One region of the Flavobacterium sp. ABG genome, then DNA from elsewhere that is predicted to be linked to it. Evidence: riboswitches for the same ligand, from Rfam matches in the RefSeq annotation. Region 1 holds a riboswitch; each other region holds the start of a gene.
What was found. Region 1 has a riboswitch for cobalamin ahead of AB674_RS17440 (PKD-like domain-containing protein). Riboswitches for the same ligand answer to the same signal wherever they lie in the genome.
Positions count from the first base shown of each region.

Region 2: linked by a shared signal. The riboswitch ahead of AB674_RS03420 (TonB-dependent receptor plug domain-containing protein) and the one ahead of AB674_RS17440 (PKD-like domain-containing protein) in region 1 are both predicted to bind cobalamin.
Region 3: linked by a shared signal. The riboswitch ahead of AB674_RS13750 (TonB-dependent receptor) and the one ahead of AB674_RS17440 (PKD-like domain-containing protein) in region 1 are both predicted to bind cobalamin.

Region 1 covers NZ_LEKS01000019.1:37,640-40,924, reverse strand. The annotation lists gene AB674_RS21995 (hypothetical protein) at 1-608, opposite strand, end outside; cobalamin riboswitch at 930-1,165, shown strand; gene AB674_RS17440 (PKD-like domain-containing protein) at 1,285-2,418, shown strand; gene AB674_RS17430 (hypothetical protein) at 2,791-3,096, opposite strand.
Region 2 covers NZ_LEKS01000003.1:66,775-70,059, forward strand. The annotation lists gene AB674_RS03410 (adenosylcobinamide-GDP ribazoletransferase) at 1-533, shown strand, start outside; gene cobC (alpha-ribazole phosphatase) at 518-1,060, shown strand; cobalamin riboswitch at 1,124-1,332, shown strand; gene AB674_RS03420 (TonB-dependent receptor plug domain-containing protein) at 1,359-3,221, shown strand; gene AB674_RS03425 (DUF5074 domain-containing protein) at 3,227-3,285, shown strand, end outside.
Region 3 covers NZ_LEKS01000012.1:90,802-94,086, reverse strand. The annotation lists gene AB674_RS13750 (TonB-dependent receptor) at 1-1,337, opposite strand, end outside; cobalamin riboswitch at 1,454-1,661, opposite strand; gene AB674_RS13745 (NAD(P)/FAD-dependent oxidoreductase) at 2,132-3,285, opposite strand, start outside.

The sequences.
Region 1 (3,285 bases):
CTGTAGTAACTTGCAGCATATACCTGAATTGCCTCCATTCTTCTGCCTAAACCAACGGTTCCTAATGTTCTCGAACATCCCTGATCGTACCAACCAAGTCCTTCTACGTGAGCAATTCCAATTTTACAAATAGGACTCGGAATGTAACCTCCAAATTCAACAGCCTCCAATTGTCTGCTTTCTCCAATTGTTCCTATTACTTGTCCGTATGGCGTCCATGGCAACCAACCTTTACCTGCTACATGTGCTCTATATCCACTTGTCGCTTCAGCTGCTTTGCCAGTCAGTTTCTTTTCAGTGGCCAGTTCATTCAACTTTTTAAAATAGGCATCGCTTCCGGCTGCTTCTTTGGTTAAATTCCCCGTCTCAAAATCATAAGAATTTCTCAGTACCTCGATTTCACTTTTCTTATTCGATAACTCAAACTCCTTTACCATTAAGCTGATAATTTCGGGTGGAATGTTTTGTAAGATCTTGCCATCCGGATCAACGGCAAATTTCAATTCTTTGTTTTGCTCCAAAGCCGATGGCTCCTGAGCAATTTCATCTGTTTGACAAGAAATAAAAAGGGATACTAAAAAAGCAACTAAAATAATTTTTGTTTTCATAATACAATGATTGGTTAATTAATGGTTAATACTAATGCTTAATTTTACTTGATTTAACAAAAAATACATTTATACACTATAAGTCAACGACTTAACACTATAACATTTTCAGCAATACATCTTCAAAACAATCTATTTTTAATCATTCTACTATATCAAATATATAAAAATAGTTTTAGTATCATGAGAAATTTCGTGTTATATAATCTGCCGCTAAAAAGTTTATTTTACCATTTATTTGAGTTGTCTTATAAAAAAGAACCTCAAAAAAGCGTTTATTTTTTTTTTGAAATTAACATTCAAAGCACCAAAGAGTTTATTTACATTTGTACGCGCAATGGTTCAACTGCATTTTTCGGTGTAGTTGATTAAAAGGGAATTAGGTGCAAATCCTGAACAAGCCCGTTACTGTAAGTTTCATGCAACATTTTGACAGATTGCTGTTGATTTTTCAAATCTCCAAAATCTAATCTTTTGCCACTGCATTTTTAGAAATGTGGGAAGGTTGCTCAAAATGGAAACAAGTCAGGAGACCTGCCACTGCTTAATAGTTTAAAGTTTTCGTGGAGCAAAACTTTAAGCCCGAACACAAACATCAAATTCAAATTTGGTTTTCGTTTTCGTTTTTTCGCTTTTAAAGCAAAAACAAGAATAGAAAATAATACTCTTTTCGTTTATGAATAAATTTTTAATTGCATTAGCCACAACTCTATTCCTCACCGGATGTTCCAAAGATGAGACACCTTCCGAAGTGGTATTACCGGAAGTAACATTTGATGAACCAACAAATGGTTTTACAATTGATAAAATGCAATGGTTTCACCTCCAGCCTAAGCTTAAAAACCCGGATAACGTGACTTATACCTGGCTGTTAAATGGAAAAATAATTGCTACCACGCTTGATTTAATGTATGTTTTTGCAGAAGCCGGAACCTATAAAATTGACTTTAGAGTAAAAAACAATTCCGGTGAAATCTTTAAAAAAATCACCGTTAATGTAAATGAAAAAACCTATCTGAACGGAGTTAAAAATGTCTTTGATTTCTTTCCTGCTCCCGGGCAATTTACAAATGCGCTACCCGAAGCAACTGCAAAAGACACTGACGAAACCATGCGGAAAAAAGCAGAAACGGCACTTACAACAGGAAGCTTGGTAAGTCTTGGCGGATTTGGAGGTTATATCGTAATGGGATTTGACCATACGATTATCAATAAAGAAGGCAACGATTTTATCGTCCTTGGAAACGCGTTTAGCAATTGGGCCGAACCCGGTATAATCATGGTTTCCAGCGATGTAAACAACAACGGAAAAGCAGATGACGAGTGGTACGAAATTGCAGGCTCAGAGCACAATAAACCAACAACCATCAAAAATTACGAACTGACGTATTACCAACCCAAAAGTGAACCTGAAAACCCATCGGAACCCAATTACATTCGTTGGACTGATAATCAAGGACAAACAGGTTATATCTCTAAAAATGCTTATCATAGCAATCCTTTCTATCCAACCTGGAAAGGCACCAGTATTACCCTAAAAGGAACTTTCTTAAAAGCCAACCTATACGATAAATCCGGAACCGGTACGTATTGGGTAAACCCTGCCTACGATTGGGGCTATGCCGACAATTGGTCCAACACCGATGAAAAAGCCCAAATCGATATCAGTTGGGCCGTAGATAAAAAAGGAAACCCTGTAAAACTACAAGGAATTAACTTCATCAAAGTCTACAATTCAAACCGTGCCGAAGGTGGATGGCTAGGTGAAGTTTCTACTGAAATTTCGGGTTTTAAAGATTTGAATTTATAAAGTCATAAAACATCCGTTTACAAACAAAAGCTTCAGGACAATCTGAAGCTTTTTTTAGTTCTATCACAAAAGAGATCACTTTTACTTCCCCTAACTTTGCGACCCTTGAACAAAACTTAGCGTTCCTCGCGTTTAAATTCACACAGAAATTTCCATAAAAAAAGTGCTCAGCAAGTGTGATTTCTCCTTCGTCGAAAGGACAAACTATGCGCAGAAAAGAAATACAACCAACAAAATAATTCGTGCCAATTCGTGAAATTCGTGAAATTCGTGTCAAACATTTTTCTTTATAAAGCACTAATCCTCCTCTATGAAAACAAAAAAAGACCATCTCAATAGACAGTCTTCCGTATTTTTACTAAGTAAAATGACCTAAGCCATAAACAAAGCATACTTATTATAATCGTACAAAACCTTATCGTAAGGCACTAATTTAGGATTTATTACTTCAGAAGAAGCATCAAATTTAATCCCGTTATGTTTTCTGAACAAATAGATCTCTTTCAGGCAATTTGATAAACTCTGGTGAATAGACGTGGTAAAAGTTGGCAATTGTTTATCACCTACCAATAAATCTATTTGATAATTTGAACTGCTTTTAGAAAGATTATTACCAATGATTCTTATTGTAAATTGTGTCTCCTTTCCGTATTGTTCACCTTTATATTGTACTACCATAATTTTATAATTAAAAGGGTTAATTTAAGATTTTATTTTTCATTCCAACATTGATAACTAAAGTTATGAAAAAAAAGCAAATGAATAAAAAATCGCTTCAAAAATAAATGTTATTTAAATCATGTCCAAAAGTTGCAACGCTTTTGTGAAGTGCTTTCTAGTTAAAAGCGCAAGACCACAAACCAGAAA
Region 2 (3,285 bases), on a different contig from region 1:
GTGATGGTTTTGGTGGAGGCTGGACCAAGGAAAAAATACTACTCATTATGAAAGACAGCGCTATTGGTGCCTATGGTGCCATTGGTTTGGTTTTGCTTTTTTTATTAAAGTTCAAACTGCTTTCAGAATCTATAGCACTTTTTCAAATTCAGGATTCAACAGCACTTTTTCAAATTTTCTTATTATTTGTTTCAGCTCATGCTTTGAGTCGTTTGGCAGCGATTAGTATCATTTTCACTCATGAGTATTCGCGTGATGATGCTTCAAGTAAAAGCAAACCCATTGCTAAAAGCAATACCTGGAAAGAAATTTTAGGTTCCTTTTTCTTTGGATTAGTTCCTCTACTTGCGCTGTCCTATTTCAAGTACCAGATTCTTTTGGTTTTAATTCCTGTTTTTTTGACCCGTTATTTTTTAGCGCGTTACTTTCAGAAATGGATTGACGGTTATACGGGCGACTGCTTGGGAGCTACACAACAGGTGTGCGAAGTTGTTTATTATTTAGCGCTTCTTTTTTTATGGAAATTTATTTAGTACGTCATACCGAAACGGTTTGCGAAAAAGGCATTTGCTACGGACAATCTGATGTTACTCTAGCAGAACCTTTTGATCTTATTTTTAAAAATATCCTTTCACAATTGCCACAAAAAGCGATTCTTTTCTCAAGTCCTTTACAGCGCTGTGTAATTTTAGCAAAACACATTCAAAACGAAATCAAAACTATTTCTTACCAGGAAGACAAAAGACTAATGGAAATGAATTTTGGAGATTGGGAAATGAAAAACTGGAATGACATTCTACCCGAACAACTTAATCCGTGGATGGAAGATTTTGTGACTGTTCACGCTACAAACGGAGAATCTTTTATTGAATTACATGACAGAACCGGTGCTTTTTTATCAGAGCAAATTTCAAAAAAAACAGACCAACCGATAATTATTGTTACCCATGCAGGAGTCATCAGAAGCCTGCTTTGCCACCATACTTCACTCCCGCTGAAAGATGCTTTTCAGAATAAAGTCGATTTTGGACAAGTCGTCAAAATAAACCTACAGCTGTAAATTTGTTTTAGGAATTCACATAAAAAACAAACCAAATTTGAAAATTCAATAATTTTAACTTTATCTTTGCAAAAAATTTAAGGTTGTGTTACTGATTTATTTAGCACATTAAAAAGGGAATCAAGTAAAAACTTGAGCTGTACCCGCAACTGTAAGCTTAGTTCAGAAATGAATGCTTGTTGTTAACTACAAAACCACTGCTCGCTCTGGCGAATGGGAAGGTAAACAACAAGACGCGAGCCAGGAGACCTGCCTTTGTAACTAATATCGAACTCTCGGGAACAAGAGTTTAGAAATTATGACTTTAAAAAAACGGTTGTCTTTTTGTTTGCTCTTATTGTGTCAGATCCTTTTGGCACAGAACGATTCTATAACAAAATTGAAAGAAGTGGTTGTTTCGGACACCAATCTTAAGAAATACTCGGGTACACAGTCTGTTCAAACCTTGAATGATTCTGTAATTAACAGAAATCAATCATCCTTAACCTCTCTTTTAAATTACAATACGGTTATCTATTTTAAAGAAAACGGACTCGGAATGACTTCCGGACCTTCCTTTAGAGGGACAACCAGCGCACAAACCGCAGTCATTTGGAACGGAATCAATATTAATTCCCAATTTTTAGGTCAAACTGACTTTAATACGATCGGGACACGTGATTTTAATTCCATAGCCGTAAAAGCCGGAGGGGGAAGTATTTTATACGGAAGTGGCGCTATCGGCGGAAGTATTCACCTTAATAATGATTTGAGTTTCAAAAAACAATTCTCTAATCATTTGTTTTTTAGCGGTGGAAGTTTTGACACCTACAGCGCAAATTACCGTGCTGCCATAGCATCAGAAAAGTACAGTCTTCAAGTCAGTATTTCCAGAAACAGTTCTCAAAATGATTTTAAATATCCGGGAACAATCGATCAAAAAAATCTAAATGGTGCTTATTATAATACCAGTATGAATACCTCATTTGGATATAAAATTGACTCCAAAAACACCTTGAAATTATACAGTCAGTTTTACGATTCAGAACGTCATTTCTCACTCACTTCTCCAAGTGATACTAAAACAAAATACAATGATTTTAACACCCGTAATCTTTTAGAATGGGAAAGTGTTTTTGATCGTTTTACTTCTAAGTTAAGAGCTGCTCATATTGGAGAATCTTATAAGTATTTTGGAAACATTAATTCGGAACTCTTTACCTATGGAAAAGTTGAGACTTCTATTCTAAAATATGATTTAGCCTTTGATGTAAATGATAAAATCAAATTAAATGCTATTATCGATTATACTAGAAATAAAGGATATGGTTCAAGTATTAATAATGTAAAAAGAGAAATCGGTTCGGCCAGTTTGTTATTGCGTCATTTAGTAACGGACAGATGGGATTATACCGCCAGTATTCGTCAAGAAGTAACCGACAATTACGGAAACCCTTTTCTTTTTTCTTTTGGAACAAGATATCAATTCACAGACTTTTATCGTATAAAATTAAACGCATCAAAGAATTTCAGAATGCCCACTTACAATGACTTATTTTGGCAAGGAAGCGGTAATCCTGACTTGAAACCTGAAACTTCTTATCAAGGTGAAATTGGCAATGAGTTTTTTACAAAAAATTTCACTCTTTCTGTAACTGCATATTACAATGCAATTCGGGACTTGTTACGCTGGGTTCCTAAAGAAGGCAGCGGTGATGTTTGGTCTCCGGAAAACACAGACAAAGTTAGGGCGTATGGTGCAGAAGTGCTCTTGGAATGGAAAACAAAAATAGAAAACCACAACTTCACACTCAATGGAACTTATGCGTATACCATTTCAGAAAGTAAACAAGTGATTCGTGGAGAATCAATTTACAAGCAATTAATATATGTTCCTTACCATAAACTAACAGGATCAGCTTCTTATAATTGGAAAAAGGTATCTTCTTATTTTCAATATTTATATACAGGAGATGCTTATACCACACCTTTTAATAACCCAAATACAAAAGTAAAAGCATACAGTATTGGCAATTTGGGTGTTGATTATGATTTTGGCAAAAAAAACAGTTACAAACTTGGATTTCAAATGCTAAATATCTGGAATGAAAATTATCAGCCAGTGACTAACAGACAAATGCCGGGGAGAAATTACACAATATACATTAACCTTAACTTTTAAAAAACATGAAGAAATTTAACAAACTATTTTTAGCACTCCTTGTAAGCTCGGCCTTTTTCGCCTC
Region 3 (3,285 bases), on a different contig from region 1:
TTAAAATCATGTCCTTTAAATGGAGTGTAACCCAAAAACAGCGCGGGTGTTACTTCTGTTTTATCCGGAGCTTTTGCATTGTAACGCACCTCTTCTTGTACATGCGTGCCTACAAGACTTCCCAAGACTTTAAGTCCTCCAAGTCGGTAGGAACTGGCAAGAGAAACTAAAGCCGTATAACGTTGTGGATAAGAAAATAAGGTTTGGATTCCTTTTCTTGTTGCATTTAATCGGTTGTATTGCAAATCTGTAGACAACGAAACATCCCACGTTGGCGTTATGCTGTACATATTAACAGCAGAAAAATAGATTTCCTGTTGGTAGTAACTATCGTCAGATTGAGCGCCTTCGGTTACTGTTTCTCCTAAAATTCGGGTCGTATCTCGGGCAACATAATGTGTATAATCGTAGGCGTATTTTGCCCTGGCCTGAAATTTATACTTCTCGTTAACTTCTTTCACTAAAAAAGCCTGAGCGAAAAAATTCTTATCGTATTGTCTGAAACCGTCTTTAAACTTATTCGCCACAATAGCTCCCGGTGCTCCCCTATCTGAATCATAATAATACACCTTAGCATCCCAGGAACCTTTATTTATTTTTCCGTAAAGCCCTGATTCTACTCTTAAAGCTTCAATATCACTGTTCATTCGGGTCGCTGTAGTGTCATAAGCCAAAGAACCATCCTGATTGTTTCTGGTGTATCTGTATTTGTACTGCCCATTAGACTTGATGTATTCCGAACTTACACTCATGCTTACTTTATCGCTCAACTTCTGTTCCCATCGGAATGAAGGATTGATATAGTTGATAGACATCGTTTTGTAACGTACTAAAAGATTCGTTTTTTTGGTACCTTCAAAAACAGGTCGTTTCGTTCTTAAGTAAATCGTAGAAGCCGCAGCAAAGTCTTTGGCAGATTGAAATATTTCGCTTTTTTGTCCATTGTACATGGTTAAGGATTCCATATCGTCTAAGGAATATTTCCCTAAATCTGTCACTCCGTTTTGCGCATTGCCCAGTTGAATTCCGTCATAAAAAACACCTACATGATGGGTTCCCATATTACGGACATCAACCGTTTTAAGGCCACCAAGTCCGCCATAGTCTTTGATTTGGGTTCCTGCAAAATATCGTAATGCGTCGGCAACGCTATGGCTGGCCAGGTTTTCGAGTAATTTTCCTGAAAGCGTTTGTACGGGAATTACCTCCTGAAAAGGTTTTGATTTTAGGACGACCTCTTTTAAAACCCGTAAACTATCCTTTTTTACCTGAGCTTGAGGTAAAAACGGGATCAATACAATAAAAAAGAATACAAGCGTTTTTGTGGTATTATGCATCACTGATTTTATTAAATAAACTTTCAGAGATGTAAATAACAAGAAGCAATAAGACACATTCCGACTATAAAAATAGCAGGGAATATTCTTGTTCTTCAACTTTATACCACGAAAGTCTTAAACTATGTGATTATGGCAGGTCTCCTGACTTATTCTATCTTTAAAACAGCCTTCCCATTCGCTGTAGCAAACAGTGGCATTAGAAACGTTTAAAGACTTATATAGAACTTACAGTAGCGGGTCTGCTCAGGATTTACACCTGATTCCCTTTTAACTATTCTCTAAAAAAACTTAGAAAAATAGACCAAAATCTGCGGCAAATATACAATTATCTTTATAATATTAAGAACTATTTAATACAATTGCTCTTACCCTAATAAAATAAAAACATCTTCCGAGTGAAAAGACTTTTAATTACTGGTATCTTATTGGATCCAAATAAGTAGAAAACAACAACAAAAAAATAAAACCAAAAAGCCGAAAACGTAAGTTTCCGGCTTTTTAAATTTTTGGAATTTGGAATTCACACTATTGTCATTTCGACGAAGGAGAAATCACACAAGTTGCTCCATTCTCTATTTTTCGCAATTTTGTCATACTGAGGGACGAAGTATCTTCACGAGTAATTCCGTAAAGTAAAGCGCAACGGTATGGATTCAGCAAACGTAGATCCTTCGTTCCTCAGGATGACAAACTGTACGGAGTTTCTGGTGTGATTTCTCGACTTCGCTCGAAATGACAGAAAAACAAATTAGCTTTTGGAATTTGGAATTTGAAATTTCAAATATTAAAACTTAACTCCTCTTATCCGGTCTGATAATCATTCTTAAAGACTGATCTCGTGCAAAATAGGCTACCATCCAGTTCCAGAATGTATTCAGTCTGTTTCTATAAGTAATCAACGATATTAAGTGTATAAACAACCAGATAATCCAGGCGAAAAATCCTTTAAAATGCCATTTTGGACTTGGTAAATCTACTACAGCTTTATTTTTTCCTATAATGGCCATCGAGCCTTTATCGTTGTAAGTAAAAGCTTTAAGAGGTTTGTTGTGAACCATCGCTTTAAAGTTCTTAGCCAGATTTAACCCTTGTTGAATAGCAACCTGAGCTACCTGAGGATGTCCGTCGGGGAATTTTTGATCTCCTGCTAAAATAGCAGTATCACCAATAGCATATACATTTTCAAGACCATTCACTTTATTGTATTGATCCGTTGCCATACGCCTACCACGACCATAACTTTCTGTTGGAATACCTTCAAAAAGTTTAGCCGAAACACCGGCTGCCCAAATTAGATTTTTGGTCTGAATCGTTTCTCCGTTAGCAAAATGCACGGTGTCATTAATATAATCGGTAACACGGCTGTTTAGTTTTACGACAACTCCCAGTTTGGTTAATGCTTCTAAAGTATCTTTTTGTGAAGCTACACTCATTGGAGCCAGTAAAGCATCTCCCCCGTCTACTAAATAGACATTACTGGCAGATGTTTCTAATTCCGGGTATTCTTTGAGTAATATATTTTTACGCATTTCAGCAAACATTCCTGAAACTTCAACTCCGGTAGGTCCTCCACCGGCTACCACAATCGTTAATAATTTACGGCGTTTGCGGATGTCTTTGGTTATAGCGGCTTTTTCGAGGTTTTTAAGCAACGTATTTCGCATTTCGATGGCATCATTTAAGGTTTTCATCGGAATGGCGTTTTTCATCACGTTTTCCATGCCAAAATAACTAGTTTCTGCTCCTGTGGCAAAAACCAGATAATCGTAACTCAATTCGCCATTGTTTAAGATTACTTTATTCTCTGCAGGAACTACAGAAACCAGTTCTCCTAAACGAAATTGAAGGTTCTTTTTGCCGGCAAAAAACTTTCTATAGGGATAACTTATACTGGAAGGTTCCAGAAAAGCTGTTGCAACCTGATATATTAGTGGTGGGAAAAAAT